Regions from separate parts of the Cupriavidus sp. BIC8F genome, predicted to be linked through region 3. Evidence: predicted binding sites of a transcription regulator. Region 3 holds the regulator's gene; each other region holds the start of a gene.
The links. Region 3 encodes FNR, which switches genes on or off when oxygen is low (the NO sensors DNR and NnrR bind a similar motif). Its sites were predicted from a motif close to TTGATNNNNATCAA; they were not measured.

Region 1 (9,997 bases), 1.6 Mb from region 3:
CAGCGCATCGGCATACACATCAAATTTGCCAACCTTGCTGGCAGCGGGGGCAGCCAACGCCACAGCGGACGCGGCGACAGCCGCGAACACGAGCGCGCCGCCAAGGATACGTCTGGCGATCATTTGGGACTCCTTCAACTGATTTCGTCGTTCTTTCTTGTATGGACCGGGATAAGACTCCGGCCGCTCTGCAATCTATGTTGCGATGCGAGCACGGACTGAAGATTAGTCACAGTCCACGCAAGCAGAAATACCGCTGCGACGAATGGTGCGTTGCGAGTCGTGAAACGACTGGCTTGCCGATGAATGGTGTCGATGGATCGCCAGGCACACGCGGCGCAGGACGCGCCCGCGTGAACCCGGCAGCACGCCTCAGGTGGCCGGGATGCGGCTCAAAGCGTGTACTGGCCGCTGGCTTCCGGCTGGAACGCGATCCCGGCGACACTCACCTGCTGCTCGCGGCCGTCAGGCAGCCGGTAGTTGACGGTCTGCCCGGCGCGCGCGCCCAGCAGCGCCTGGCCCACCGGCGACAGCACTGACAGCCGGCCGGCATCAAAGTCGGCCGAGTCGGGGTACACCAGCGTCCAGTTGCGCGGGGCCTGCTCGCCCGGCAGGTTGCAGACCAGGCGCGTGTTCATGGTGACCACGTCGGTCGGGATCTCTTCGGGCGCGACGATGGTGGCGCGCGCCAGCAGGCTGTCGAGCATGTCCTCAAGCTGCGCCGAGCCGGCGCGGCTGGCGATGCGCTCCAGGCGGGTCACGTCGAGTTCGGTCAGGTACAGGGTGGCGGTATTCGTTTTGGTGGCCGTCATGGCGGGTCCTCCGGCAGTCAGGTGGTTGGCGCGGCCCGGCCAGCATGGCAGGCGGCGGCGGTCAGGTCTGGCAGGTCTGGCGTTTGCGCAGCAGCGCGGACATCAACGAATCCGGCGCGGGCCTTGCGGCAGTGGCCGGAAAAACTGAAAACGCTGGCTCGGGCCCGGTTCGGCCCGGGCCCCGCTATGGAGACGAATCAGGCTGGGAACCGGGCGGAATCAGGCGGTGCGCTGATCCGGCGGGGAGAGACCGCGCGCGTGGCGCGCTGGGGCAGGATGTTGGCCGTGGCGATCGCAAACGCCTGCGCGCGGCCGGTCCGCATCAGGCGGACAGGCGCATCGGGCATCGGCGTCAGGCGATCAGTCATGGTCATGCGGAAGGTTTGATAAGGGGCAGCGGATAGTGCTCTGACCAGGCGAGCCGCGTAAGTCGTTGCTCGCTACGTCGCTCACTGGCTGCGCCGCCGCCGGGCCCGTGCACCGCAGTGGTGCGATCACGGGAACAGCCATCGTAGCATAGCGACGCGCCTGCGCGCGTCACCCGTTGGCAGCATGCCCGGCCTCGTGCGCGCCCGCATGGCATTCGCAGGCCGCGCCGGCGGCGGCCTGCTGCAGGTTCTGCAGGATGCCGCATTCACTGGCAGGCTGGTGGTGGTGGCAGGTCTCGCGCAGCGCGCGCAACTGCCCTTCCAGTGCCTCCAGCGCCACCCGCTGCGCATGGATCTGCGCGATCTGGCGGTCCAGCAGCGTATTGATGTCGTCGCAGTCCTGCGACGGATTGCGCTCGAACTCACGCAGCCGCCGCACATCCGACAGGCCCATGCCGAGTGAGCGGCAGTGGCGCACGAAATTCAGCTGGACCAGGTGACCGTCGTCATAGCGGCGATAGCCGTTGGCCTCGCGCCGCGGCGCGTCGAGCAGGCCTTCGCGTTCGTAATAGCGGATGGTCTCGACATCGCAGCCGCTGGTACGGGAGAGTTCGCCGATGCGCATGATCCATGGTCCTCGCTTTATACCCTGTAACTACTACAGGGTTATCGATAGTGTAGGCCAGTCCGGCGGGTCTTGCCAGGGTGCCAGATGCAGCACTTATTGAATGGGGGGCGCCGGCGTGCGACGGGCCCCGCGGGCGGCGCCTGCGCCATGCCGCATCCTGTAGAATTCCTTCCACATCTACCGATAATCCGTCCCCCTTCGTGCGCTCCCTCCGGCTACTCCTGCTGGTCATGATGCTGGCCTTCCTGCCCCTGCCGGGCTGGGCGGCAGCGTTCGCGCACACCGTGGTGGTCACCGGCGAAATGTCGGCCGCGCCAGCGGCCGGCATCGGCAACGACGACGCTGCCGGAACCGCCGCAACGGGCGAGCCGTCACCCGCTTCCGAAGCCGCCGAGCCGCAGTGGCAGCCCGGCGCCGACCTTGCCGAGCAACTGCTGCCGGCATCTCCATTGCGCCTGGCCGCCTGGGACGGCCGCGCCGGACCGCCGCGCTATGCCGGCGCCCCGCTGCCCGAACCCGACCTGCCGCGGCTGCCGCGTCCGCCGAGCGCCTGAGTCCCACCGGCGCGGCCTGGCCGTGCCCGCCTGTTCCTGCGTGCCGCGCCTGAACGTGCGGCGCGCGTCTGCGGCCCGTCCGCATCCTGGCTGTACCGCCCTACACACCACTGCTCCACACACACATGAAACGCGTATTGCTTTTCCTGGCGACCAACCTCGCCGTCATGCTTGTCCTCAGCATCACCGCCAGCGTGCTGGGGGTGAACCGGTTCCTGACCGCCAACGGCCTGAACCTGGGCACGCTGCTGGCGTTCGCCGCCCTGATGGGCTTCGGTGGCGCCTTTATCTCGCTGCTGATGTCCAAGACCATCGCCAAATGGTCGACCGGCGCGCAGGTCATCACCCATCCCAGTACCAGCACCGAGCTGTGGCTGGTGCAGACCGTCGAAAAGCTGGCGCAGCGCGCCGGCCTGCCGATGCCGGAAGTCGCCATCTACGATGGCGAACCCAATGCCTTCGCCACCGGCGCGACCAGGAACAGCTCGCTGGTAGCGGTGTCCACCGGCCTGCTGCAATCGATGTCCCATGAAGAAGTCGAAGCCGTGCTCGCGCATGAGGTCGCACACGTGGCCAACGGCGACATGGTCACGCTGACGCTGATCCAGGGCGTGGTCAACACGTTTGTGATCTTCCTGGCGCGCGTGGTCGGCTACTTTGTCGATTCGATGCTGCGCAAGAACGATGAGGAATCGAGCGGCCCGGGCATCGGCTACATGGTCACGGTGATCGTCTGCGAAATCGTGTTTGGCATCCTGGCCAGCATCATCGTGGCCTGGTTCTCGCGCCGCCGCGAGTTCCGTGCCGATGCGGGCGCGGCCGGCATGATGGGCACGCCCGCGCCGATGGTGGCGGCATTGCGTCGCCTGGGAGGCCTGGAGCCGGATGGCCTGCCGCAGAACATGCAGGCGATGGGCATTGCCGGCGGCAAGTCGTGGATGGCGTTGTTCTCCAGCCACCCGCCGATCGAGCAGCGGATTGCCGCGCTGCAATCGGCGCGCTGATACCAGACACTATTCGAACACCCGGCCGCGCAGCGACTTGACCTGGCCGCGCTGGCTCTTGCTGTCCAGCCGGCGCCGGCGCGAGGCCAGCGTCGGCCGCGTGGGCCGGCGCACGCGCGGCGGCGTGGCCACGCTGCGCACCAGTTCGTGCAGCCGCCGCACCGCTTCGTCGCGGTTCTGGTCGAGGCTGCGGAACTGCTGCGCCTTGATCACCACCACGCCGTCGCGCGTGATGCGGTGGTCGTGCAGCGCCAGCAGGCGCTCCTTGTGGTCGGGCGCGAGCGAGGAGGCATGCACGTCGTAGCGCAGGTGCACGGCATTGGACACCTTGTTGATGTTCTGGCCGCCCGCACCCTGCGCCCGGATCGCCGTAATCAGGTATTCGTGATGGGGGATGACGATGTCGTCGGTCATGGCCGCATCATAGCAAGCGCCTCTGCGCCCGCTGCGCGCTAACGCCACGCGTAACCGATGCCGACGCCATAAGTGACCTGGTTGCGCGTGCCGCGCTGGGTCACGATGGGACTGTCGGCGGCATCGACGGTCAGGCGCTGGCCGTACCGCCGACGCGACCGGCAAGGGCAATATCCAGTTCACGGTATCGATCGGCGTGTCCGGCATGGGCGACACCATGCAGCAAATCGCGGACCGCCGGCTATACGCGGCCAAGGCGGCCGGCCGCAACCGGGTGGTCGGCGACGATCGCGTGCCGGAGCCCGCGCCGGGAAGCGCCCCGGCTCCCGCCGGAACGAACTGACAGTGGCCGGCCGCAGGTCTTCGCCTACACTTGCTGCCTCATACCAACACGCGGCAAAGATATGCGAAAAGCGGGTCGGATCAAATCGTGGCATCCCGAGAAGGGCTTCGGCTTCATCAACGTCCACGCGGACACGAAAGATGTCTTCTTCCACATCACGGCACTGCAAACGCGCGCCGTGACGCCCAAGCCCGGCGACCGAGTCAGCTTCGAACTCGCTAGGGGGAAGGATGGCCGGATACAGGCGCTTGACGTTGCCATGGCCGGCGCGCCCAGGCACACCGAAGAGGCAAGCTGGCTGCCAGCGCTGGCCGGCCTCGCGGCTCTGGTGGTCATCACCGCCTGCGCCCTCGGTGGCTATCTGCCCCGGCAGGTCGGCATCGCCAGCCTCGTCGCCAGCATCATCGCGTTCCTGGCCTACAAGGAGGACAAGGCGCGCGCCCGCCGCGACGCATGGCGCATCCCTGAAGCCCATTTGCACCTGCTCGCGCTCTGCGGCGGCTGGCCAGGCGCGCTGGCCGCCCAACATCTGCTTCGGCACAAGAACCGCAAGGCGGCGTTCCAGGCAATTTTCTGGGGAACCGTCGGGCTGAACATCGGCGCGATGGTGCTATGGAAGACCGCGCTGGCTGCATGACGGTATCGGGCTTCGGCCCGGCACGCGTGTCCGCGACCAGCATCATCGCACTACATATCGGGAAGAAATTTGGCGCGCCCGGCTGGGATCGAACCAGCAACCCCTGCCTTCGGAGGGCAGTACTCTATCCATTGAGCTACGGGCGCACAGGACGGTTTTGCAACCGGTTTGTGGGTACAGCGGTTGCGGCGAGCGAGTGCCGCCGCAGGAAAGTCGCATAGGATACCGCTTTTGCCCCGTGCCGTCCATGCGGGCCCGCCAGAGGCTTCAGGGAACGTCTCGCAACCGCCGCTTTTTGGCACTGGCGGGGGGCCTTTGGCGCTATAATCGCCAGCTATTTGCGTCAAATCGTGCCCGCCACACCGCCGATGCAATGAGTCGACCGGGGTCAAGGCCGCGCGGCTTGTTGTCGGCGACAATCAGGCCCGGTCCGGGAGACAGTCCGCAGCGCGCAAATAGCGACAGACCCAAGTCAGGCAAGGGCCGCAGGCAGCACGGGCGGTCCGGATGGGGCCGGACAGCGGTCAGTGAATGACCAGACCGGGCCAGAATAAGCAAGCCGAGCGTAAGCGGCCAGAAGGTTTCCTGCAAAACTGAGAGTTCTGTATGAGCGACGTCCACAACGAACACCACGAACACGAGTCTCCCATCAAAACCCCGAAGCAGCTGATCGCAGTCGTGATCGCGGCTTTCCTGGTGCCGATCATCGTGATCATTCTGCTGGTCAACTTTGTCGGACACGGCTCGACGGAAAGCGCCGGAGCTGCCACCACGGCGGAAGCCGTCAACGACCGCATCAAGCCGGTCGCCTCGCTCGAAATCAAGGATCCCAACGCGCCGCGCGTCTTCAAGACGGGCGAGCAGGTCTACAAGGAAATCTGCGCCGCGTGCCACGCTACCGGCGCCGCGGGCGCACCCAAGTACGCCAACGCCGGCGACTGGGCCGCGCGCATCGGCCAGGGCTTTGACGGCCTGATGAAGTCGGTGATGAACGGCAAGGGCGCGATGGTCGCGCGCGCCGGCACCACGCCGGACGACTACGCCGACTACGAACTGGCCCGTGCCGTGGTCTACATGGCCGACGCCGGCGGCGCCAAGTTCCCGGAGCCGGCTGCCCCGGCAGCCGCCGCTCCGGCGACCGGCGCGGCCCCTGAAGCTGCCGCCGCTCCGGCCGCCGCTGCCGCGCCTGCACCGGCAGCTCCCGCAGCTGCTGCCGCCGCACCCGCTGCTGCGCCGGCCGCTTCGGCCGACGTGGGCAAGAAAGTCTACGAGCAGGTGTGCGCCGCCTGCCACGCCGCCGGCGTGGCAGGTGCGCCCAAGTTTGGCGACAAGGCCGCCTGGGCGCCGCGCCTGAAGGAAGGCATGGACGCGGTCCACAACTTTGCGCTCAAGGGCAAGGGCGTGATGCCGCCCAAGGGTGGCTACGCCGGCCCGGACGCGGACGTGATCGCCGCCTCTGACTATATGGCCAGCGCCGCCAAGTAAGTCCGCCCGCAGCAAACGAAAAGCCCGCGCACATTGCGCGGGCTTTTTTTCGTCCGTACCGCCTGCGCGGCCGCTACACCACGCGCGAGTACCGCGCCCGCGGCACGAAGCGCACCGGCTGCGCGCCATCGTTGGCGGCAGCGGCCTGGGCACCAGTATCCGCGGGCCGCACCGCATCCTCGCGCAGGTAGCGGTCGAACACCATCGCCACGCGCCGCACCAGCAGCCGGCCCAGCGGCGTCACGATGATGCGTTCCGGCGCGCATTGCACCAGCCCGTCCGCGCCCAGTGCGGCGAGGTCGGCCAGCTCCGGCGCAAAGGCCGTGCTGAAGCGGATGCCGTGGCGCGCTTCCAGCATCGGGATATCGAGCACCCCATTGCACATCAGGTCGCCGATGATCTCGCGCCGCAGGTGGTCGTCGGCGTTCATCGCCACGCCGCGCGCCAGCGGCAGACGGCCGTGGTCGAGCGCGCCGTAGTACTCGTCCAGCGTGCGCGCGTTCTGCACGTAGCGCCCCGCGATCGCGCCGATCGCGGAAATGCCGAGGCCGACCTGGTCGTAGCCGGCGTGCGTGGAATAGCCCTGGAAGTTGCGCTGCAGCCGCCCTTCGCGCTGGGCCACGGCGAGGTCGTCGTCGGGCAGCGCGAAATGGTCCATGCCGATATAGACGTAGCCCTCGGCGGTCAGCCGCTCGATGGTGGAGACCAGGATGTCGAGCTTCTCGCCGGCGGGCGGCAAGGCGTTTTCGTCGATGCGGCGTTGCGGCTTGAACACATGCGGCAGGTGCGCGTAGCTATAGACCGAGAGCCGGTCGGGACGCAGCGCCAGCACCTGCTCGATGGTGCGGCCAAAGCGCGCCGCGGTCTGGTGCGGCAGGCCGTAGATCAGGTCCAGGCTGACCGAGCGGAAACCCAGCGTGCGCGCGGCATCCACCACGGCGCGGGTCTCTTCGAAGGGCTGGATGCGATGGATGGCCTGCTGGACCTCGGGATCGAAGTCCTGCACGCCCAGGCTGACGCGGTTGAAGCCCAGCTCGGCCAGCAGCGCCATGCGGGCGTGGTCGACGCGGCGCGGATCGATCTCGATCGAATGCTCGCCCTCGGCCGCCAGCTCGAAATGCTCATGCAGCAACGCCATCACGCGGCGCATCTCGTCGGGGTCGAGGAAGGTCGGCGTGCCCCCGCCCCAGTGCGACTGCAGCACCTGGCGGCGCGGCCCGAGCCGCTCTGCCACCAGCGCCATCTCGCGGCCCAGGTAGTTGACGTAGCGGGCGCTGCGGCCATGGTCGCGCGTGATGATCTTGTTGCAGCCGCAGTAGTAGCAGATGTTCTCGCAGAACGGGATATGCAGGTACAGCGACAGCGGCGCAGGCGCGTCGGCCCGGCAGGCGGCCAGTGCGTCATGGTACAGCGACAGGTCGGGGCCGTTGCGGAAGCGGTCGGCCGTCGGGTACGAGGTATAGCGCGGGCCGTTGCCGTCGATGCGGCCGGCCAGCGCGCGGAAGTCGGACAGCGCGCGGCGGTCGGGCGCAGGGGAAGTCATGGCAGACGGGGTCATGGGGGCGCGGGGGTATGGGTGTGTGACGGCCCATCGTAGGGCTGCACCGCCGCTGGCGCGTTGACCGCCGTCAAGCGAGGCCCTGGACCTGCGGGCGGCGGGCGTCACATTGGTGTCATGTGTGGCGGATACGCTGCGCGCCACCGCCGCCCCGCGCGTCACCTGCCCCTGCCCCTGCAATGCCAACTCCCAACCAGACTCCGATGTTTCCGCCGTACCCACCGCTGCGCAGCCACCTGGCAGCACCGGCCAGGCGACGGCGTCGCCTGCTTGCCGCCGGCGCGGCACTTGCCCTGCCCGCCTGGCCAGCGCTGTCGCAGACGCAGACGCAGACGCGCCGCACGGTCGTGGTCGGCCACCTGCTGGACCGCGGCGGCGCGCAAGCCGACCTTGCGCGCGACTACCTGGCCGGGGCCAAGGTCATGTTCGACGCCGTCAACGCCGGCAACGGTCCGGTGCGCATCGCGCACGTGGTCCGCGATGCCGATCCCGACCCGCGCCGCGCGCTGGCGCAGGCGGTGTCGCTGGCCGAAAGCGACCGCGCCGAGTTGCTGTTCGGCCCGGGCGACCGGCTGTTGCCGGAGCTGGCCGCATCGGCCGAGCTGGGCCGGCGCGGCGTGCAGATCGTGGCGCCGCTGTCAGGCCTTGGGCTGACGGCCGACAACGTCTGGTTCACCCGCGCCGACTACCAGGCCGAACTGGACGCGGCGGTACGCCAACTGCGCAGCTATGGCCTGACCAGCATCGCGCTGGCCCTGGCGCCGGACTTCGCTGCCCCGTCGCTGGCCCGGCTGGAGGCGCAGACCGGGACGCGCGCGGTGCCGCTCGACGCCAATCCCGATGCCGCCGCCCGGCGCATCGCCGCCACCCGCCCGGGCGCGGTGATCGTGGCGGGCGATACCCTTGCCTACGCCGGGCTGGGCCGCGCGCTGGCGGTGCATGGCTGGTACGGTTTCCTGGTCGGGCTGTCGTCGGTCAGTGCCACCGCCGCGCGCGAGATCCTGGGCGCTGGCTACAACGGGGGCATGGTGCTGACCCAGGTCGCGCCCGGGCCGCAACAGGCCACGCTGCGGGTGGTGAAGGAACACGTGGCGCGCATGAAGCAATACCTGGATGAGCCGCCGTCGCCGGCCACGCTGGCCGGCTATATCGGCGCGGCGTGGCTGGCGCGCGCGCTGGCCGGCCTGCGCGGCAGCGGCGCGGCCGAGATGCGGCGGGCGCTGCAGGGGCGCGTGGACGTGGGCGACTTTGCGCTCGACTTCACGCACGGGCAGCGCGGCTCGCAGTACGTCACGCTGGCGGCGTCAGCCGCGCGGTAAGGACAGGCGCGCGCGCAGGCCGCCTTCGGGGCGGTTGCTCAGGGTCAGCTCGCCGCCATGGCGCGCGGCAATGTCGGCCGCGATCGACAACCCCATGCCGACCCCGCCGGTGGCGCGGCTGCGCGAGGATTCGACGCGGTAGAACGGCTCGAGCACGCGTGGCAGCTCGTCGGGCGGGATGCCGGGACCGTTGTCGCAGATGTCGATCAGCACGCGCTGCGGCTGTCGCTCAGCACGATGCTGGCCGCGCCGGCGTAGCGCCGCGCATTTTCCACCAGGTTCACCACCGCGCGCCGCAGCTCGGATGGGCACGCCAGCAGCGGCTGCGCCTGGCCGCTGAGCGCGACCTCGTGGCCGGTCTCGGCGGCATCGTCGACCACCGCCTGCAGCAGCGCCAGCACATCCACGCGCTGGCGCGGGCCGCCGGCTTCGTCGCGGTCGCGCAGGTAGTACAGCGTGGCATCGATCAGGCCGTTCATCTCGGCCAGGTCCTGGCGCAGCCGGTAGCGCACGTCACGGACATCCGCGCTGTCCATGCGCTCGATGCGCAGGCTCATGCGCGTAAGCGGCGTGCGCAGGTCGTGCGACACCGCCGCCAGGAAACGCGATTGCTGTGCCAGCTGCGTGCGGATGCGCTGCTGCATATGGTTCAGCGCCTGCGCCGCGGCACGCGCTTCGGCCGGGCCCGCGCGCTCGTCCAGCGGCGCGGCGTGCACGTCCTGCGCCAGCCGGCCGGCACCGCTGGCCAGCTCCTGCACCGGGCGCGCCAGCAGGCGCGCGCCGGCCCACGAAGCGGCCACGATCGCCGCCACCTGGAACAGCAGGCCCAGGTGCGGCGGCCAGGGCCAGCGCGGCGGCGGCGGCCGGTGCGGCAT
Region 2 (9,997 bases), on a different contig from region 3:
TAGCAGGACATCTCCGGCGCGACCAGATCATCGACCAGCCAGACCCCGGCCGCGGCCAGCGCGCGCATGGCGCGTACCGTGACCAGGTCCGGGCTGCCGGGGCCGACGCCGACCAGCCAGACCTTGCCGGGTTTCAGGGGTGGGTTCATCTCGGGCTCCTGCAATGGGGCATCACCACGCCGGCTCAGTGGCTGGTGCCGGCCGAGCGCGTGGTCTTGTTGAAAACGTTGTACTTGCCGATGGGCTTGTCCATCGCCAGGCGTTTGACCTCCTGCAAGGTGGCCGCGTCGTAGACCACGATGGCGCCGTCGCGCTCCATCAGGCTGACCAGCGCGTAGCGCCCGTCGCGCGTGAATTCGACGTGCGCAGCGGTGCGCCCCGGGCTCGGCGTGACGCTGCCGACCACCCGCAGGCTTTGCTTGTCGATCACCTGCAGCGTGTCGCGCTTCGGGCTCATCATGGCGTCGGCCCAGGCGTAGGGGGTGTTTTCATGGCTGCGCAGGAAGAAGCCCGGACCGTTGGTCGGCACGGTGGCGACCGTATGCCAGTCCTGCATGTCGATCACCGTGACGCGTCCTTGCCCGAGGTCGGGCGAGGCCATCACTTCACGGCCATCGCGCTGCCAGGTGATGCCGCTGCCCAGGTGCGGCATGCCGCCAAGCGCAAGCGCCGCAACCTTGCGGCCCTGCTGCAGGTCGATCACTTGTCCGCCACCTTTGCGCGAAGCGCCCAGGATATGGCGATAGGACTGGTCGAAGAAGAAGTCGTCGAGCACATCGTCCAGCGCCACCACGCGCGGTGCCAGCGCGGGCAGTGGCGTGCCGGCCGCATCGGCATAGGGAATTTCCCAGACCTCGGCGATATCCTTCAGCGCGGCAATAAAGCTGTGGCGCGGCGCGGCGTCGTAGACGGCGGAGACGCGCGAGGCCTCGCCATCGCGCCCCCTCACGTCGATCACCCGCGCCAGCGACAGGTCTTCGGCATGGAGCAGCACCAGCGTGCGCGGCAGCGTATTGCCGGCCAGCACCCAGCGGCCGTCGTCGCTGACGGCGACGTTGCGCGTGTTCACGCCGACCCGGATCTCCGCCACATAGGCCAGGTTCCACAGGTCGTACTTGCTGACCCAGCCATCGCGGCTGGCCATGTAGACATAGCGGCCGTCGCGGCTGAACTTGGGGCCGCCGTGCAGCGCAAAGCGGGTGGCAAAGCGATGGACCGGTGCCAGCCGGTCCCCGTCCAGCACGGTCATATGATGGCTGCCGGCCTCCACCACCACGAACAGGTTTTGCGGATCGGCGCTGAACACGGGCCGTGCCGGCAGGCTGCCGGGGGCGTGGTGGACGATATGGCTGGCGCGAATGGCCTCCACGTTCCATTGCGGCATGGCTGTGGGTGCCGTGCGCAGCCAGCGCGCCAGCGCCTGCAGGTCGGCCTCGGCCGGCGTGCCTGCGAATGCCGGCATCTGCGTGGCGGCGCGGCCAGCGTGCAGCACCTGGTCTAGTTCGCTGGCGCGCAGGCGTTCCAGGCTTTCCGGCAGCAGCGCGGGGCCCATGGCGCCGAGGCGGTCGGCGCCATGGCAGGCGGCGCAGTGCTGGCTGTAGACCGCCGCGGGGTCGGCGGCCATGGCGGCTTGCGCTGCGCAGGCAAAGGCCAGGGCGACCAGCCATCGGAGCACGGTCTTCACGCCGTGACCTCCGTGCCAGGCGCATGCGCGATCTCGTCATCGCTCAGGTAGCAGCCCGGGTCCTCCGCCCAGGCGTTGCCTGTCAGCGCAAAGGCGCGCACACGGGTATTGCCGTTGCAGATGGCGCGATATGCGCACCCCGCGCAACGCCCCTGCAGCGGACGCGGGGTGCTGGCCAGGCCCGCCATCAGCGGATCGGCGCGGCTGGACCAGATCTCGCCGAACGGCCGCTCGCGCACATTGCCCACGGTCACGTGCCACCACATCGTGTCGGGATGGACATTGCCCAGGTTGTCGATATTGGCCACGCCGACGCCGGTGGCGTTGCCGCCCCAGTGTTCCAGCCGCTGGCGCATATCGGCCAGGCGATGCGGCAAGCGCCTGGCGATCCAGTGCAGCAGGTACACGCCATCCGCATCGTTGTTGCCGGTGACGAAGTCGCCCGCATGGCCCTGCTGCGTGCGCTGCCAGACGTGGTCGAACAGCCAGTCGAGCGCGGCGCGGGTGCGCGCATGGTGCGCGTCTTCGGCGCGATGGCTGCGCGCACGGCCAGCATAGTTGAAGTGCGACAGGTAGAACTTGTCGATGCCCTCGCGCTCGGTCAGCGCCACCAGGTCGGGCAGTTGTGCCGCGTTGGCTTCGGTCAGCGTCATGCGCACGCCCACGCGCAGGCCGGCCGCGCGCGCGGCGCGCAGGCCCGCCAGCGCCTGTGCAAAGGCGCCGTCGCTGCGGCGGAACCGGTCGTGCGTGGCGGGCAGGCCGTCCAGGCTGACGCCGACGTAGTCGAAACCCGCTGCCGCGAGCCGGGCGGCATGTCCTGCATCGAGCAGCGTGCCGTTGGACGACAGCGACAGGTGGAAGCCGAGCGCGCGCGCCCGTGCGGCGATCTCGTACAGGTCAGGCCGCAGCAGCGGTTCGCCCCCGGACAGGATCAGCGCAGGCACGCGCGCATCGTGCAGCTGCTCGAGCACGCGCAGCGCCTCGGCGGTAGCCAGCTCGCCCTTGAAGTCCGTGTCGGCGGAGGTGGCATAGCAGTGCCGGCAGTTGAGGTTGCAGCGGCGGATCAGGTTCCAGATCACCACCGGGCCGGCGGGCTTGCGCGGCGGCGGCACCGGGCCGGCATCGCGCAGGGCTTCCATGAAGCGTGACAGGCGGAACATGGGCGGGGTTTCCTATCGGTCTGGGCCGGGCGGCGGCAGGCGCAGCCCGGTTTTCTTGAGGATGCGGGTGGACCACAGCACGTCGTGCGCGCGGCAGGCGTCGCCAAGCAATGCCGCGATCGCGGCAACCTGCGGCGCGGCGTCTTCGCGGGAGCGCGCATGGACCATCGCGAACAGGTTGTAGGGCCAATGCGGCAAGTGGCGCGGACGGCGATAGCAATGGCTGACGAAGGGCAGGGCGCCGATGCGCTCGCCCAGCGTGTCAATGCAAGCATCGTCCACGTCCCACACGGTCATGCCGTTGGCGCGCCAGCCCAGCCGGTAGTGGTCGGGCACGGCGCCGATACGGCGCAGCACGCCGCGCGCCTGCATCGCGGCGAGCCGCGTGATCACTTCGTGCTCAGTCAGGCCGAGTTTGTCGGCCACTGCGGCGTAGGGCGCCGGCACCAGCGGCAGGCCGGCTTGCGTGGCGCGGATCAGCGCCAGGTCGACGGGATCGACGGGCTCGGGCATCAGGCGGGCAGGTAGAGGTTGACGAAGAACTCGCGTTCCTTCGGGAATGGCAGGATCTCGACGCCGGCCGCCGCGGCAATGCGCGCAAGTACCGGCGCGACCTCCTCCGGCCGCGCCACCGCCAGCACGAACCACAGGTTCAGGTGATGCGTGCGCGCGTAGTGGTGGGCAACCTCGGGGTGCCCGTTGATGGCGGCGATCACGGCGTCCATCCGTTCGGCGGGCGCATGGCAGGCGCACAGCACGAAGCTTCCGCCCGCGCGCTCGATCTGGTACAACGGGCCGAAGCGCGTCAGCACGCCTGCGGCAAGCAGTGCGCACAGCCGCTCCAGCAGTTCGGCCTCGGTGATGCCGAGCGCCGCCGCGGCTTCGGCATATGGGCGCGGTACCAGCGGCAGCCCGCGCTGCAGCGCGTTGATGATGCGGCGGTCGAGTGGATCGAGTGCGGCGATTGCACGGGTCATGCCGACCCCTGCATGGCATAGCGTGTGCCGCGCTGCTTGTAGCAGCGCGTGCCGACCAGCACGGTCCCGGGCGCATGTTCCAGCCCGGCGGTGGCGTGGATGCGCGCCAGCGCCGGCTGCAGGTCCTCCGCATTGCGCGCATGGACCATCGCAAACAGGTTGTAGGGCCAGTCGGGCAGCCGGCGCACACGGCGGTAGCACAGGGTCACGCGCGCCTGCCGGGCCAGCCGCATGCCGATGGCGTCCACGTGCGCGTCGGGCACGTCCCACACGCACATGGCGTTGTGGCCGAAGCCGAAACGCCCATGCTGCAGCACCACGCCCAGGCGCCGGATCACGCCCTGCGCGGACCAGCGCGCCAGCCGCTCCAGGACCTGCGGCATCGGCATCCGCGCTTGCGCTGCCAGTGCGTGGAACGGCCGCGGCGTCAGCGGCAGGCCGGTTTCCAGTGCTGCCACCAGGCGCCAGTCGTCATCATCCAGGGCGACAGGCGCGGCGGGAGCGGCCGCGCTGGCCACGCGGCGGGCGCGTGCGCTGCCCGGGCGCGCCAGCGGGAAGCCGAGATCAATGTGATACTCGCGTGCCATGGGCAGGTCCAGCGGCGCCAGGCCGGTCATGTCCCCGATCGACGCCAGCGTGACGTCGAGCATGCGGCGCTCGCGCGCGCCCGCGACGAACCACAGGTTGTACGGGTGGCCGCTGCGCGCATAGTTGTGGCTGACCGCGGCGCAGGCGCTGACGCGCGCTGCCACGCGGTCCAGCTGGGCCGGCGGCACGGACAGCGCCGCCAGCGTGCTGACGCCGATCACGTTGGGCGCGAACACGGCACCGACGCGGCTGATGCGCCCGCCGCCCAGGTCGCGCGCTAGCAGGCTCAGCAGCGTGTGTTCACACAGGCCGAGCTTGCCGGCCAGCGCCTGGTAGGGCCGCGGCTGCAGCGGGAAATCGCGCTGCAGGGTGTCGTAGAGGTTCAGGTCATCGTACATGGTGCCCTTACATGCCGAACCGTTGCGCGCGCACGGTGAAGAAGATGCCGCTGGGGTTGTCGGCGGGCAGCGTGGCAATGCGCGCCAGGCTGGCGGTGTCGTAGACCTCGACACGGTTGTCGTCGCGGCAGGACAGCCACAGGGATTCGCCCTTGGGCGTGAATTCCATATGCAGCACGCCGCGGCAGGGATGCAGCGTGCGCACCACCTGGCGCGTGGCGGTGTCGATCACCTGCACCGTGTCGTTGTTGGGGAAGGCGAAGTTGACCCAGACCTGGCGTCCGTCGGGCCGTGCCATCACAAAGACCGGCTGGCCGGCCAGCGGCACGCGCGCGGCCTGCTGCCAGCCGTTGGCGGGGTCGGCCACCAGCACCTCATGACGGCCGATCGCCGGCAGCCAGGCCATGCTCTGGGCCATGGCCCAGCCGCGCAGGTGCGGCATCTTGTAGACCGGCAGCGGCGCGCTGCCGCGGCCGTAGCCGGAGAGCACGCGGCGCGACTGCAGCGGCGCCTGCCACAGGTCGACCAGCGCCAGGCCGTCCTCACCGAACAGGCCGGCCAGGTACCAGCGGCCATCGGGCGTGACCAGTCCGTCGTACGGCTCGCGGCCGGCGGGCAGGCGTGTCACCTGCGGCTGGCGCGGATCGCTGGCGTCGATGATCCAGATCTCGCCGGATTCGAACAGGCTGGCGGCAAAGCGGCGGCCGGGCAGGTCGGCCAGCCCCACCACCTTGGAGCGGCGGCCGTCATTGCCGATGGCCGGCAGCTCCGCCAGTGGCTCAAGCGTCTGGGCGTCGAACAGGCGGATGCCGCCGGGCGCGTAGTTCTGCGCGGCCACCACGCGGCCATCCTGCGAGATCGCGCCGCCGATGCTGTTGCCCGCCTGCAGCACGCGGTGGGTGATGCGGGCGCTGAACAGGTCCACGCGCGTCAGGCCCCCATCGCGGCCGAAGACATAGGCGTAGCGCGCATCGCGCGAGAACACCACGCTGGCGTGGGACAAATCGCCGAGTCCTTCCACCGTTGCCAGCCGGGTCATGCCGGTGGTCTCGACAATCTGCAGCCGCCCGGCAGCGCGCTCCACCACCACGCCCAGGTCGCCGGTGCCGCGCACGGTGCTGGCACAACCGGCCACCAGCGCGGCGGCAACGGTGGCGCACAAGGCCGCGGCCAGGCCGCGGATCAGTTGCCTTGCGGCGAGGCGGCCGGTGGCTTGCCGGCCTGCAGTCGATCGATCAGCCATTGGGCTTCATCCTGCGTCATGAAGGGTTGCCAGGGCGGCATCGCGGTGCCGGGGCGGCCGTACAGCACGGTGGCGGCGAGGCCCGCGGGCGGCTTGCCGGACAGTGCCTCGCGCGTCAGCGGCGGGCCCAGCCCGCCGCTGAGCGTCATGCCATGGCAGGCGCCGCAGTCATCGCGCAGCCAGTGCGCAAGCTGCGCCTGCCGGGCAGGGGTGGGCTGGGCCGCCGCGCCGGGCGCTGCGCCCAGCAGGGCCGCTGCCAGCCCCGCCAGCGCAGCGCGCCGCCAGGCGATGTGATTACGCATGGTGGCGCCGGCTCAGTACACGTCGTGCTGCGTGTTGTAGGCGTTGAACTTGCCGGTCGGGGTGACCAGGCGCTTGTCCTTGATCACGGTCTTGAGCGTGCGGGTCTTGTCATCGACCACCACCAGCGCGGACTCGCCGTCCTTGGTGCCCCAGACCGAGAACCAGACCTCGTCGCCGGCCTTGTTGTACTCGGCCTGCACCACGCGCCTGGCGCCCGCGCCCTTCAGGTCGGCCCAGTCGGCGATCGGCAGCACCTTGTAGCCGGCTTCCAGGTTGCGCGTGTCGAATACCGCCACCGACTGGTTGAGCTTGGCGTCAGTATTCAGCGGCGTGTCGACCCACAGGTTGGACGACTTCGGGTGGGTCTTGATGAAGAGCGAGCCGCCGCCCTGGCCCTTGATGGTCTGCACCACCTTCCACGCCTGCGCCGGGTGTCCGGCCGGATCGGTGCCGATCAGGCTGATGGTCTCGTCGCCAAGGTGGCTGGTAGCCCAGACCGGGCCGAACTTCGGATGCGTGAAGTTGGCGCCGCGCCCCGGATGCGGGGTCTTGCCCACGTTGATCAGCGCGGTCAGCTTGTTGTCCTTGGTGTCGACCACGGCGATCTTGTCGGACGCATTGGCGGCCACCAGGAAGTAGCGGCCGGTGGCGTCGAAGCCGCCGTCATGCAGGAACTTGGCTGAATCAATCGTGGTGGTCTTCAGGTTGGACAGGTCCGAGTAGTTGACCATCAGGATCTTGCCGGTCTCCTTGGCGTTGATCACGAACTCCGGATGGAAATGGCTGGCGACGATGGCCGCCACGCGCGGCTCGGGGTGGTATTCGTTGTCCACGGTCATGCCGCGCGTGGAGACCACCTTGAGCGGCTTGAGCGTGTCGCCTTCCATGATCACGTACTGCGGCGGCCAGTAGGAGCCGGCCACGGCGTACTTGTCTTCATAGCCCTGGTACTTGGAGGTCTCGACCGAGCGTGCCTCCATGCCGACCTTCACTTCCGCGACGATATCGGGCTTGGGCAGCCACAGGTCGATCAGGTCCAGCCGCGCATCGCGGCCGATCACGTACAGGTAGCGCCCGGACGCCGACATGCGCGAGATATGCACCGCGTAGCCGGTCTTGACGATATTGATGATCTGCTTGCTGTCGCCGTCGATCAGCGCGACCTCGCCGGCATCGCGCAGCGTGACCGAGAACAGGTTGTCCAGGTTGTATTGGTTCATCTTCCTGGTCGGGCGCTGGGCCACCGGCAGCATGTCCTTGCGGCTTTTCTCGATATCGGCCAGCGAGTACTCGGGCGGGGTCGGCGGGTCGAGCTGGATATAGCGCGCCATCAGGTCGACTTCCGGGTCGGAGAGATCGCCCGAGGTGCCCCAGTTAGGCATGCCGGCGGGGCTGCCGTACTTGATGAAGGTCTTCAGGTACTCGGTGCCGCGCGCGCGGGTGATGTCCGGCGTCAGCGCCTTGCCGGTGGCGCCCTTGCGCAGCACGCCGTGACAGCCGGCGCAGCGTTCGAAGTAGATTTGCCGGGCGTGGTCGAACTCAGCGGCAGTGAGGGTGGGGATCGCGGGCTTGGATTCCGCCTTCGGTTCTGCCTTGGTGGCTGCATGTGGCAGCCCGAGCCAGAGTGAGAGCGGCAATGCCGCGATTGCCGGGTACAGCCAGTTTTTTGCTTTCATGGGTGCCGTGGATCAGCGGTGAGGAAAGCGGTTTCGCGGTGCCCATGCCTGGGTGGCGGGCACCTGTCGTCATGTGGGAAGCATGCGGACACACTGACGACATGGAATTGACTGGCATCAAACGGCGGCGGTGGTGCGGGAACGAAGTGTGGGGTGGTTGATGTTTGTCGTTTGCTATGTTGCAAGCGCACCGTGGAGGCGGCGCGCTTGCAAGGCAGGCTTCAGGTCGCGCCCAAGCGGTCGCGCGTGCGCCTGGCCACGTTGGTTGTCCACGGGAACGCGGTCCGGTACTGCTGGATGAACTGCTCGATCTCGCCGCGCTGCCGCAGGGACAGGCCGATCATGTCCAGCCCTTCGATAAACATGCGGCGGTGCCGTGCCGACAGCTCGAAGGCGTAGTCGCCGGACGGAGTGCGCACGCGCATCGCCTCGACATCGAGGCTGATGGTGTTGCCCGCGTCCGCATCCACGTCGTTCATCAACGGCTCGATGACCTCGCGCGGCAGCATTACCAGCAGCAGCCGGTTGTTCATCGCGTTCGAATAGAAGATCTCGCCGAAGCTCGGCGCAATCACGGCGCGGATGCCAAATTGCTGCAGGCCCCAGACGGCGTGCTCGCGGCTGGAGCCGCAGCCGAAGTTGGCGCCGCTCACCAGGATGCTGGTGCCGGCGTACTCGCGCCGGTTCAGCACGAAGTCGGGGCGCGGCGCGCCGCTGGCATCGAAGCGGTGGTCGTAGAGAATGCCCTCGGCCAGCCCCGATTTGTCGATCCCACGAAGGAACTGCTTGGGGATGATCTGGTCGGTATCGAGGTTCTCGAAGCGGATGGCGGCGCCTTTGCCGGCGATGCAGGTGTGTTCAGGCATGGGTGATCTCCAGCTTGCGGACGTCGGTGATGACGCCGGTGACCGCTGCCGCGGCGGCCATGGCCGGGCTCATCAGGTGGGTGATGGCACCGCGTCCCTGCCGGCCCTCGAAATTGCGGTTGGTGGTGGAAGCGCAGCGCACGCCGTCGGCGAGCACGTCGTCGTTCATGGCCAGGCACATCGAGCAGCCCGGTTGCCGCCATTCAAAGCCGGCGGCGGTGAGGACTTCGGCCAGGCCCTCGCGCTCGGCCTGGGCCTTGACCGCGCCAGACCCGGGCACCACCATGGCCCTGACCCCGGCGGCCACCTTGCGGCCACGCACTACGCTGGCCACCGCGCGCAGGTCCTCGATGCGGCCGTTGGTGCAGGAGCCGATGAAGACGTGCTGGATCGGCGTGCCTGCCAGCGCGGCGCCCGGTTGCAGGTGCGTGTACGCCAGCGCGCGCTCGACCGAGCGCTGCTCGGCCTCGTCGATCTGGTCTTCCGGGAACGGGATCTGCCCGGACACCGGCAGCACCTGGTCCGGGCTGGTGCCCCAAGTGACGTAGGGCTCGATCTCGCTGGCATCGAACGCGAAATCCATGTCGAACACGGCCTCCGGATCGCTCTGCAGCGTGGCCCAGTAGCTGAGCGCGGCGTCGCGCTGCGGACCTTCGATATCCACGGCGCGGCGCAGCACATAGTCGGTGGCCACTGCATCCGGCGCGATCAGCGCGCCGCGCGCCGCGGCCTCCACGGTCATGTTGCACAGCGTGAAGCGGGCCTCGACGCTCAGGTCGCGGATCGCCGATCCACAGTACTCCACCACATAGCCGCGCGCACCTTGCGCGCCGATCGCGCCGATGATCCTGAGGATCAGGTCCTTGGCCGTGGTGCCGGCGGGCAGCTTGCCGTCCACGCGGATGCGCATGGTCCTGGCCATCCGGTAGACCAGCGTCTGGGTGGCCAGCACATGCTCGACTTCGGACGTGCCGATGCCGAAGCCCAGCGCGCCGAGCGCGCCGTAGGTGGTGGTATGGCTGTCGCCGCAGATCACCACCATGCCCGGCCGGATCATGCCGTGCTCGGGCGCGATCACGTGCTCGATGCCCTGCAGCGTGTC
Region 3 (9,997 bases):
TTACGCACCGCGGTGACGCGCGTGCCACGCACGCCCACGCAGGTGCCGATCGGGTCGATGCGCTTGTCATGCGCGACCACGGCGATCTTGGCGCGCACGCCCGGATCACGGGCAGCCGCCTTGATCTCCAGCAGGCCCTCTTCCATTTCCGGCACTTCGTTCTCGAAGAGCTTGATCAGGAACTCGGGCGCGGTGCGCGACAGTTCAATCTGCGGGCCGCGCGCGGCGCGGTCCACGTTCAGGATATACGCACGCACGCGGTCACCGGTGCGCAGGTTTTCCTTGGGGATGATCTGGTCGCGGGCCAGCAGCGCTTCCACGCGGCCGGACTCGACGATCAGGCCCTTCTTGTCGGCGCGCTTGACCGTGCCGGTCATGATCTTCTCGCCGCGATCCAGGTAGTCGTTCAGGATCTGCTCGCGCTCGGCGTCGCGGATGCGCTGCAGGATCACCTGCTTGGCAGCCTGCGCACCGATGCGGCCGAACTCGACCGACTCGATCTGCTGCTCGATAAAATCACCCAGCTCGATGCTGGGGCTTTCATCGCGGGCCTCGAACAGCAGGATCTGCTTATCCGGCTCTTGCAGGCCCAGCTCGTCGGGAACGACCAGCCAGCGGCGGAAGGTTTCATGCTCGCCCGACTCGCGATCGATCGCGACACGGATATCCACGTCTTCCTCGAAACGCTTCTTGGTGGCCGAGGCGAGCGCCGCCTCCAGGGCACCGAATACCACATCCTTGTCGACGTTCTTCTCACGCGCAAGCGCATCGACGAGCAACAGAACTTCGCGGCTCATTGCTTGTTCCCTTTTCTTTGATTTCCTTTGAAGTCGATCACCGGCACCAGGCGTGCCTTGTCGACATCGGATACGGCAAATTCCAGCAGCGCCGGGCCATCTTTGCCCTCGAACTCCAGGCCAATCTTCTCCTCGCCCGCCGCGCCGGTGGGCTCGCGCAGGATGCCTGTGAAGTTCTTCTGTCCGTTGACGGGCAGGCGCAGCGTCACGCGCACCTCCTCGCCGGCAAAGCGAACGTAGTCGGCCAGCTTCTTCAGCGGCCGGTCCAGTCCGGGCGACGAGACCTCGAGGCGTTCATAGTCGACGTTCTCGACCGTGAACACGTGGGTGAGCTGGCGGCTCACCTTTTCACAATCCTCGATGGCAATGCCGGTTTCAGGCTGATCGATATAGACACGCAGCAATCCGGCCGGGGCACGCTCGAGCTCGACCAGCTCATATCCCATGCCGCTTAGGGTGGTTTCGATCAAATCTGCCAGATGCACTGTTATCCCGAGTAATGGCCATCAACACCGTGGCAGGCAAACCCGCCGGTGCCGTCCGGGACGACCCTGCTGCAGCGCTGCCTGTCCGCCACCCCCCCGCCCCAGCGGAGAGAACCGAAAAACGGGCGAACCAAAAAAAAATGGGCGCAATGCCCATCATTCGCCCATCCTCGACGAGGATGGCTTTTTGAATAGACTTGAATTATACGCGGATTATGTCGAAAAGGCAAAAGCCAGACATTTCCGCGCACTGAACCCGGCGCCGGCGGGCATTCAGCCCGCCATGCGCCGCAATCAGCGCTTATCGGTTGCCGCCGCGGTTGCCACCACGGTTGCCGCCGCCACCGCCACTGCCGCCGCGCGGGGAACGGTTACCGCCCGGTTTCGACGCCTTCGGCATCACATTGCCGTTGGCTTCGCCACCGCCACGACGCGGCTTGCCCTGACCCTGGCCGCCCAGACCGCTCTGGCCACCCTGACCGCGCATGCCACCCATACCGCCCATGCCGGCGCCACCGCGCCCCTGGCGTGCGCCAGTGCCGCGCCCGCCACCCAGGTTGGCCGCGTGCGAGGTCAGCAAGGTGGGCCCGTGGCTGATATAGCCCATCGAGGTCTTCATCGGATCCGGTTGGCTGCTGCGGCCGCCGCCACCGCCCCGGGCACCGCCCTGGTCGAAGCGCGGCAGGCCGTCCATGCCCGTGGGCATCGGCATGCCGGCAATCGCGGCTTCGGTGCGCTGCTTGCGCCCGCCCACCTTGGTGGCGCCCTTGGGGGCCTGCTCGCCCTTGCCGGGCACCTTCAGGCCAACACCGGCCATCAGCGCCTTGACGTCATTGGGCTCGACTTCCTGCCAGCGGCCGCGCTTGAGGCCACGCGGCAGCAGGAACTGGCCATAGCGGGTGCGGATCAGTCGCGACACGGTCAGCCCGACCGCCTCGAACATGCGGCGCACTTCCCGGTTGCGGCCTTCGGTCAGGGCCACGTGGTACCACTGGTTGACGCCTTCGCCACCGCCGTCGGCAATGCGCAGGAAGTTGGCTTCGCCGTCATCGAGCTTGATGCCGTGCAGCAGGCGCTGGCGGTCGGCCTCGGCCAGCTCGCCCAGCGTGCGTACCGCGTACTCGCGCTCCACACCGTAGCGCGGGTGCATGAAGCGGTTGGCAATGTCACCCGAGGTGGTGAAGATCAGCAGGCCTTCGGTATTGAAGTCCAGGCGGCCCACCGCGACCCACTTGCCGCTCTTGATGCGCGGCAGGCTGTCGAACACGGTCGGACGGCCTTCCGGATCGGACTGGCTGACGATCTCGCCGGCGGGCTTGTGGTACAGCAGCACGCGCGGCGGCTTGGTCGACACCTTGCGGTGGATCAGCTTGCCGTTCACGCGGACCTGGTCCGCCGGCAGGATGCGCTGGCCGATATGGGCCGGCAGGCCGTTGACCGAAACGCGGCCCTGCAGGATCAGTTCTTCCATCTCGCGGCGCGAGCCCAGCCCGCCCTCGGCCAGCACCTTGTGCAGCTTGGGCGCGTCGTCGTCGGCCGACAGCTCGCGCACCGGCTTGGCCTTGGTGCGCGGGATGACGGTGTCTTCGGTGTCGTACTGCTCGGAGATCACGAAGCGGAACAGGTCTTCGCTGCTCGCCGCGGTCTTGTCCCCGCCGCCCTGGCCCTTGCGGGGCGCCTGCGGCTTGCCGCCATCCTTGCGGCGGCCCTGCTGCCGCGCGCCGGCGCCCTGCGCGTCGCCCGGCGCCGCCGCCTTGCCTGAGCGCTGGACCGGCTTGCGCTTGCGGCCGGGCTGCTCGGGCTTGTCCGTGCCTTCGGCTCTGGCCGCACGGTCCACCTTGTCGGCCTTGCTGGCGCCCTGGCCGCCCTGGCCGCCCTGGCTACCCTGGCTACCCTGGCCGCCCTCGCCCTGCCCCGTCTTGCGCTTGCCGCGGCCGCGCTGACCACCGCGCGCGCCACCTGCCGCCTGTGCGGCGCCCGGTTCACCGGCATCGGCCTGGCCGCCGGCGCTGGCGCCTTCGGCGCCCTCGCCTCGGTCCTGCGCCTGGCGGCGCGATGCGACCAGGTTCCTCAGCCCGCGGCGCAGCCCCTTGCGGCGGGGCGCGGCTTCGCTGCCCGATCCGGGTTCTGCGGCGCCGGTGTCGGCGGGTGCACCCGCATTGCGGGTGTCTTGCTCAACGGAATCAGACAAGATATTCACTATCGGATGTTGCATGTTGTTCAGTTCGGCACGCGCTCGTCGTGCTCGCTCGGGTGCGGCGGGGTGCCGTTGTCCGGCAAATCGCCCCGCGCCCCGTCCGGATTGGGTGCGGCTGGTTCGGTGGAAGCGGCCTCGGCGGCATCGTCGGCTGCAGCTTGCAGCAGTTGCACATCAAAGCCATCGGCGCCTTGGTCGACCGGTTCGGTCGTCTCGGCTTCGTTTGCGACGGATGCTTCAGCCACATCCGCTGCTTGCGCGGCGGGATCGGCAAATGCCTCCTCGTCGGCGCTGGCCGCCTTGTTTGCAGCCAGGTCTTCAAAATTGATGGCCTGCTGTTCCAGCAGGGTTGCCTGCGCCTGCGCCTGGGCGTCTTCCAGCGGCGGCAGCTCATCCAACGTACGCAGGCCAAGATCGTCCAGGAATGCCTTGGTGGTCGCATACAGCGCGGGCCTGCCCGGCACGTCGCGGTGTCCGATCACCTCGATCCAGCTGCGGTCCTCAAGCTTCTTGACGACTTCCGTGCTGACCGTCACGCCGCGGATTTCCTCGATATCGCCGCGGGTCACTGGCTGGCGGTAGGCAATGATTGCCAGTGTTTCCATCACGGCGCGCGAATATTTTGGCGGCTTTTCGGGATTCAGCCGATCGAGGTATTCACGCATTTCCGGCCGGCTCTGGAAGCGCCAGCCGCTGGCCAGGGCCACCAGTTCCACGCCGCGCGGTCGCCAGTCCTGGCATAGTTCCTCAAGCAGCACGCGGATCGTGTCTGCGCCGACGTCGTCGTCAAACAACCGCCGCAGATCATTGACGCGCAACGGTTCCTGCGCGCAGATCAGCGCCGTCTCGAGGACGATCTTCGCCTCTTGGGTATTCATGTTGATGGTGTGCAGCCTGTCTTTGCACCTGCTCCCGGACGGATCCGGGGCACCGGAGATTTTGGATACAGCGGTGCGAAAGCCACCGCCATCTCATTGCGCAGCTAGCCGGATACCTGCTGCATCCAAGCCGTGCACTTCCCTATCTTTGCATCGAGTTGCCGGGTCGTTCCGGCAGGAGATCGTTCGCGTGCCGTTATGGATCGGCCAGCAAACCTCTTGCGTAGCGCGCCCGCACATATCGGACGTCGCTGTCAGCGAACTGAAGGCCTCGGACGCAAGAAAAACGGGTATCGGGAGCAAGGCCGGCATCGCCAACACCGCAGTGCCAGCCGGACTTTTGAACCAGATCTTTTGAACCGGATGGACTGCGGGGACGGGACGGGCATCGAAAACCTTCCGCTTCCCCTGCCCTGAACGCGCCTTCTGGTAGGAAGGCCGCCTGGCGCTGCTCGCCCGCTGCTTACCGCGACTCATACTATGCCGCGCGATACCGCAATGTTGGCGATTGTATGGCATTCCCGCCCCCGCCTGCAACCATCATCCGTTGCCCGGGCGGCGCCGGCGCCTCAGAACACCAGGCAGAATCCATGCTCAGCCAGCGAATGTGGCAGCAGCACCGCTCGCGCAATGCCAAGGCCGCCGAACGCCATCACCGCCAGGCCGGCCCCAAGGCGCACACCGGGACGTCGCGACAGCGTACGCAAGTAGCCCGACAGGCCGGAAAGCACCAGCAGGTTAGGCAGTGTGCCGAGCCCGAACACGCCCATCACGAGTGCGCCGGAAGCCGCGTTGCCCGCCAGCAGCGCCAGCGTAAGCGCCCCATAGACCATGCCGCACGGCACCAGGCCCCACGCCAGGCCCATGCCATAACGCCGCGCCAGTCCGCCGCGCGCCCGCACAAACGCCGGCATGGCGCCTGCCAGGCCACCCAGCCGCCGCGCCACCGCTGCGCTGGCGCGCGCCGCCATGCGCTCCAGCCAGTTGACAGTAAAAGTATTGCCGCGCAGCAACCGCCAGCCCGACCACAGCAGCATGACGCTGCCCGCCCCGAACAGCCAGCGCTGCACCGGCAGGTAGTCCTGTTTCCACGCCGACGCACCGACCGCGCCTAGCGCGGCACCGAGCAGCATATAGGTCGAGATCCGGCCCAGGTGCATAATCAGCAACTCGCCCAGCCAGGCGGCGCGGCTGGGCATCAGACTGATCGTCGCCATCTCGCCGCGGCGTTGCTCCACGGCCAGCGCCACGCCGCCGCACATGGCGGCGCAGTGGACCCCGCCAAGCAAAGCCAGCAGAAAAACGCTGATCAGCACGCCAAATGTCAATTCTCACTCCCTACCACATCACATCGCACGGTAAAATGTTTTAATCGCGCCCACGCTGCCATTTCTAGCAGGTTCCAATTGCTCACCTCCATTCCCGTTACCGAGATGTCGCCCCGCTGCTCCACCTGTGCCATGGGGCAGCTGTGCCTTCCGGTCGGCATGTCGCAGCAAGACCTCGCCAAGATGGACACGCTGGTGCAGGAACGCATCCGCGTGCACAAGGGTGAAACCCTGTATCGCATGGGCGATCCGCTCACAGCGGTCTATGCCGTGCGCTTTGGCACGCTCAAGACCCACGTCACAACCGAAGACGGCCGCTCGCAAATTACCGGCTTCCACCTGCCCGGCGAAATCGTCGGTCTCGACGGGCTGGGCGAGATGCAGCATGCCTCCGATGCCGCCGCGCTGGAAGATACCGAAGTCTGCGTGGTCCGCATGAGCGAATTGCAGTCCCTCTCGGCAGACCTGCCATCGCTGCAGCAGCAGTTCCTGCGCCTGATGGGCAAGGAAATCACGCACGACCAGCTGATGCTGGTCACGCTGGGCTCGATGCGCGCCGAGGAACGCCTCGCCGCCTTCCTGATCAACCTCTCTGAGCGCCTGTCGGCGCGCGGCTATTCGGCGTCCGAGTTCGTGATGCGCATGAGCCGCGAAGAGATCGGCAGCTACCTGGGCCTGAAGCTCGAAACCGTCAGCCGCCTGTTCTCTCGCTTTGCTGAAGCCGGCCTGATCCAGATTCGCCAGCGCCACGTCAAGCTCGTGGACATCGACGGCATCAAGCAACTCTACAGCCGCTCCTGCTAGGTGGCCAAGGCGCTGCCAGTGCCGCATCCGGCCATGGCAGCGCAGACTTCACGCCAGTCCGCTCATTCCAGTTCGTCGGTATCGCTGAGCCGCGTCGGCATGGTGTAGAGCGTCAGTCCGCTGGACAACGCGCAGAACACCCAGGCCATCAGGAAGCCGATGGTGTAGACCGATTCGCGGGACGCTTCGATCGGCTGACCGAAGAAGTTCAGGTCACCGGGATCCACCACCGAAAACACCGTCGCGGTCGCAAAGCCAGCCATCAGGAACGCCGGCCAGAGTACCCACATCAGCCAGCGCAACCTCATGGCTGCCTCACTGCGGCAGCCTTGGGCTGCGCGGCATCGGCTTTCTCCACCACCAGGCCATGACGCGTTGCACCCTGCACCGGCATGTCCGGATGCGTGGACGCCAGCCAGATCGTCACGCCGCACGCCACCATCGCCACCAGCGGGCCGCTCATCAACAGCCACGGCCACGGCTCCTTCCACCACGGATTGCCTTGCTGACTCATATTGCCCCCTTCATCTTGACGACTACGTCCGCGTCTGCCTAGCTTTACAAATCGCGCGGCACGATGAAACTGGTGGATTGCCGGATTTCGGCCTGCCCCCGCTCCGTGCCTTCGCTCGTCACTGTCACGTTGATCTTGTGCGTGCCCTGCGCCGCGGCCTCGATCGGCACGCGGATCCGGATCGGCAGCAACCGGTTGGATGTCGGCGCCAGCGATTCGGCCTGCTTGTCGTATTCCACCTTCAGGTTCTTCAGCTCTTCGCTGTCGGCGCGCACGCTGATCTTCATCGGCGCTTCGGTGGTGTTGATCAACTGCAGGCGATAGACGTTCTCGATCCAGCGGCCTTCCACTTCACGGCCGAGCGCACCACGGTCGCGGATGATGTCGACCTTCAGCGGCGTGCGCAGCGCGATCGACGCCATGAAGCCGGCCAGCAGCGCTACCCAGATCACGGAATAGATGATGACGCGCGGACGCAGCAGGCGCTTGCGCGATGCCACTGCGGACAAGGCCTTGCGCATCGCGTTTTCCGAGGTGTACCGGATCAGGCCGCGCGGATAGTCCATCTTGTCCATGACCTGGTTGCAGGCGTCGATGCAGGCGCCGCAGCCGATGCAGTCGTACTGCAGGCCGTCACGGATATCGATGCCCGTCGGGCACACCTGCACGCAGATGCTGCAGTTGACGCAGTCGCCAAGCCCCGCCTTGTAGTGGTCGGTCTTGCGCGACCGGCTGCCGCGCGGCTCGCCGCGGCCGACGTCGTAGGTCACGACATAGGTATCGCGATCCACCATCACGCTCTGGAAACGCGCATACGGGCACATGTACTTGCACACCTGCTCGCGCATGAAGCCCGCATTGCCCCAGGTGGCGAACGCGTAAAACAGCATCCAGAACGACTGCCACGGCCCCAGCGACAGGCTGAGCACCTCGCCGCCCAGCCCGCGGATCGGCGCGAAATAGCCGATGAAGGTAAAGCCGGTCCAGAGCGCAATCAGCACCCACAGGAAGTGCTTGGTCGCCTTCAGACGGAACTTGCGCAGGCTCCACGGATCGCCATCGAGCCGGATGCGGGCGATGCGGTCGCCTTCGACCCGCCGCTCGATCCACATGAAGATCTCGGTATAGACCGTCTGCGGACAGGCATAGCCGCAGAACAGCCGCCCCGCGATCGCCGTGAACAGGAACAGCGCCAGCGCCGAGATCACCAGCAGCACCGCCAGGTAGATCACATCCTGCGGCCACAGCACCAGCCCGAAGATGTAGAACTTGCGCGCGCCAAGGTCGAACAGCACGGCCTGGCGGCCATTCCATTGGAGCCAGGGCGTGCCGTAGTAGACCAACTGGGTCAGGATCACCAGCCAGACCCGCCAGCTGGAGAAGGCGCCCGTCACCGAGCGCGGGTAGATCTTGCGGCGGACCTCGTAGAGCGTTTCGTCAGAGGTCTCGCCCGGCGCAGCGGCCGACCGTTGCAGGTCGGCCGCCCGGGCCATTTCTTCTGTCCCGGGTGCGTTCATGGGCATGCTCTCCCGCGAGCCAACAGCGCCCGCTCACATGAGTCGTCGGTCATTGCCCGGCTCCGCTTCCCGTGTTGGACAAACCCCAGATATAGGCCGTCAGCATCCGGATGCGTTCAGGCGTCAGGATCTCCTCATGCGCGGGCATGTGGTTGTTGTGGCCCTTCAGGATGGCGTCGACGATGCTGCCTTCCGAGCTGCCATACAGCCAGACGTTGTCCGACAGATTGGGCGCACCGAGCGCCTGGTTGCCCTTGCCGCCGGCGCCGTGGCATGCCACGCAGGTCGTCTTGAAGGTGCCCTCGCCACGAGACGCACGGATCGGGTCCGACGACAGCCCCGACAGCGAGCGCACGTATTGCGCCACGTCGCCCGCCTGCTTGGCGTCGATGGTCGCGGCAAACGGCGGCATCACGCCATTCCGGCCCTTGGTGATGGTCTGCTGGATGATGTCGGGTTCGCCGCCATAGAGCCAGTCGTTGTCCGTCAGGTTCGGGAAGCCGCGGCTGCCGCGCGCGTCCGAGCCATGGCACTGTGCGCAGTAGTTCAGGAACAGGCGCTGGCCGATCTCGCGCGCCTGCGGATCCGCCGCCACCTGCCTGACGTCCATCTTCAGGTACTTGGCGTAGATCTCGTTCTGCATCTTCTCCTGCGCCGCGCGGTGTGCGGCAAGTTCGCCCTGCGTGGAGAACTTCAGCACGCCGGCATACGAACCCAGCCCCGGGTACAGCACCAGGTAGGCCAGGCTGAAGATGCAGGCCAGCAGGAACATCCACATCCACCAGCGCGGCAGCGGGTTGTTCAGCTCGCGCAGGTCACCGTCCCAGACATGGCCGGTGTCTTCAGTGCCGCCGGCGGTCTTGGTGACCTTGCGTTGCGAGAACAGCAGCCACACGCACCAGACGATGCCGACGAGCGCGATGGCGGCGATGTAATAACTCCAGAATTCGGAAATGAAATCGCTCATGGCTAGGTGTTCCGGCTCGATGTTGTCGTAGTTTCGTCAGGCAGCGCGAACGGCAGCATGGCGGATTCCCGGTTGGCGGCCTGCCGGCCGGCGGACCAGGCCCACCAGCAGATCCCCAGGAAGACGACCATCGACACGACGGTCGCAATGGCAGTGATCATGGCCATGGCTTACTCCTTGGGTGCCGCGGCCGCGGCGGAATCCACGCGGACGTTGCGGCGGTTGGTGCCCAGGCCTTGCAGGTAGGCAACCAGCGCATCCTCTTCGGTCCTGCCCTTGAGCTCGTCCGGTGCCTTGGCGATCTCGGCATCCGTGTACGGCACGCCCAGGCGCACCAGCGCGCGCATGCGGGCCTGGATATCGTTGGTGGGCAGCTCGGCCTTTTCCAGCCACGGGTACGATGGCATCACCGATTCCGGCACCACATCGCGCGGATTGCGCAAGTGGATGCGCTGCCAGTCATCCGAGTAGCGCCCGCCCACGCGCGCCAGGTCGGGACCGGTGCGTTTG

Region 1: a site for FNR is predicted at 7,864-7,877, ahead of hemN (oxygen-independent coproporphyrinogen III oxidase). Genes of this name have one in related genera too.
Region 2: a site for FNR is predicted at 8,137-8,150, ahead of RS901_RS22725 (nitrite reductase). Genes of this name have one in related genera too.

Annotation. Positions count from the first base shown of each region.
Region 1 is NZ_CP136094.1:1,170,596-1,180,592, forward strand. It holds gene RS901_RS05525 (hypothetical protein) at 1-123, opposite strand, end outside; gene rnk (nucleoside diphosphate kinase regulator) at 393-812, opposite strand; gene RS901_RS05535 (hypothetical protein) at 1,010-1,186, opposite strand; gene RS901_RS05540 (Cd(II)/Pb(II)-responsive transcriptional regulator) at 1,350-1,805, opposite strand; gene RS901_RS05545 (hypothetical protein) at 2,039-2,362, shown strand; gene htpX (protease HtpX) at 2,488-3,366, shown strand; gene arfB (alternative ribosome rescue aminoacyl-tRNA hydrolase ArfB) at 3,376-3,780, opposite strand; gene RS901_RS05560 (hypothetical protein) at 3,986-4,123, shown strand; gene RS901_RS05565 (cold shock and DUF1294 domain-containing protein) at 4,185-4,760, shown strand; tRNA gene RS901_RS05570 (tRNA-Arg) at 4,831-4,906, opposite strand; gene RS901_RS05575 (c-type cytochrome) at 5,367-6,245, shown strand; gene hemN (oxygen-independent coproporphyrinogen III oxidase) at 6,319-7,803, opposite strand; gene RS901_RS05585 (ABC transporter substrate-binding protein) at 7,983-9,122, shown strand; partial or broken gene RS901_RS05595 (sensor histidine kinase) at 9,108-9,997, opposite strand, start outside.
Region 2 is NZ_CP136095.1:539,871-549,867, forward strand. It holds gene cobA (uroporphyrinogen-III C-methyltransferase) at 1-149, opposite strand, end outside; gene RS901_RS22690 (cytochrome D1 domain-containing protein) at 185-1,624, opposite strand; gene nirJ (heme d1 biosynthesis radical SAM protein NirJ) at 1,681-2,844, opposite strand; gene RS901_RS22700 (AsnC family transcriptional regulator) at 2,857-3,357, opposite strand; gene RS901_RS22705 (Lrp/AsnC family transcriptional regulator) at 3,357-3,821, opposite strand; gene RS901_RS22710 (Lrp/AsnC family transcriptional regulator) at 3,818-4,807, opposite strand; gene RS901_RS22715 (cytochrome D1 domain-containing protein) at 4,815-6,050, opposite strand; gene RS901_RS22720 (cytochrome c) at 5,990-6,352, opposite strand; gene RS901_RS22725 (nitrite reductase) at 6,365-8,029, opposite strand; gene leuD (3-isopropylmalate dehydratase small subunit) at 8,251-8,895, opposite strand; gene leuC (3-isopropylmalate dehydratase large subunit) at 8,888-9,997, opposite strand, start outside.
Region 3 is NZ_CP136094.1:3,904,185-3,914,181, forward strand. It holds gene nusA (transcription termination factor NusA) at 1-797, opposite strand, end outside; gene rimP (ribosome maturation factor RimP) at 794-1,282, opposite strand; gene rluB (23S rRNA pseudouridine(2605) synthase RluB) at 1,584-3,497, opposite strand; gene scpB (SMC-Scp complex subunit ScpB) at 3,503-4,357, opposite strand; gene RS901_RS18230 (sulfite exporter TauE/SafE family protein) at 4,927-5,685, opposite strand; gene fnr (fumarate/nitrate reduction transcriptional regulator Fnr) at 5,764-6,489, shown strand; gene RS901_RS18240 (hypothetical protein) at 6,552-6,797, opposite strand; gene RS901_RS18245 (hypothetical protein) at 6,794-7,003, opposite strand; gene ccoG (cytochrome c oxidase accessory protein CcoG) at 7,048-8,520, opposite strand; gene ccoP (cytochrome-c oxidase, cbb3-type subunit III) at 8,570-9,487, opposite strand; gene RS901_RS18260 (cbb3-type cytochrome oxidase subunit 3) at 9,490-9,654, opposite strand; gene ccoO (cytochrome-c oxidase, cbb3-type subunit II) at 9,658-9,997, opposite strand, start outside.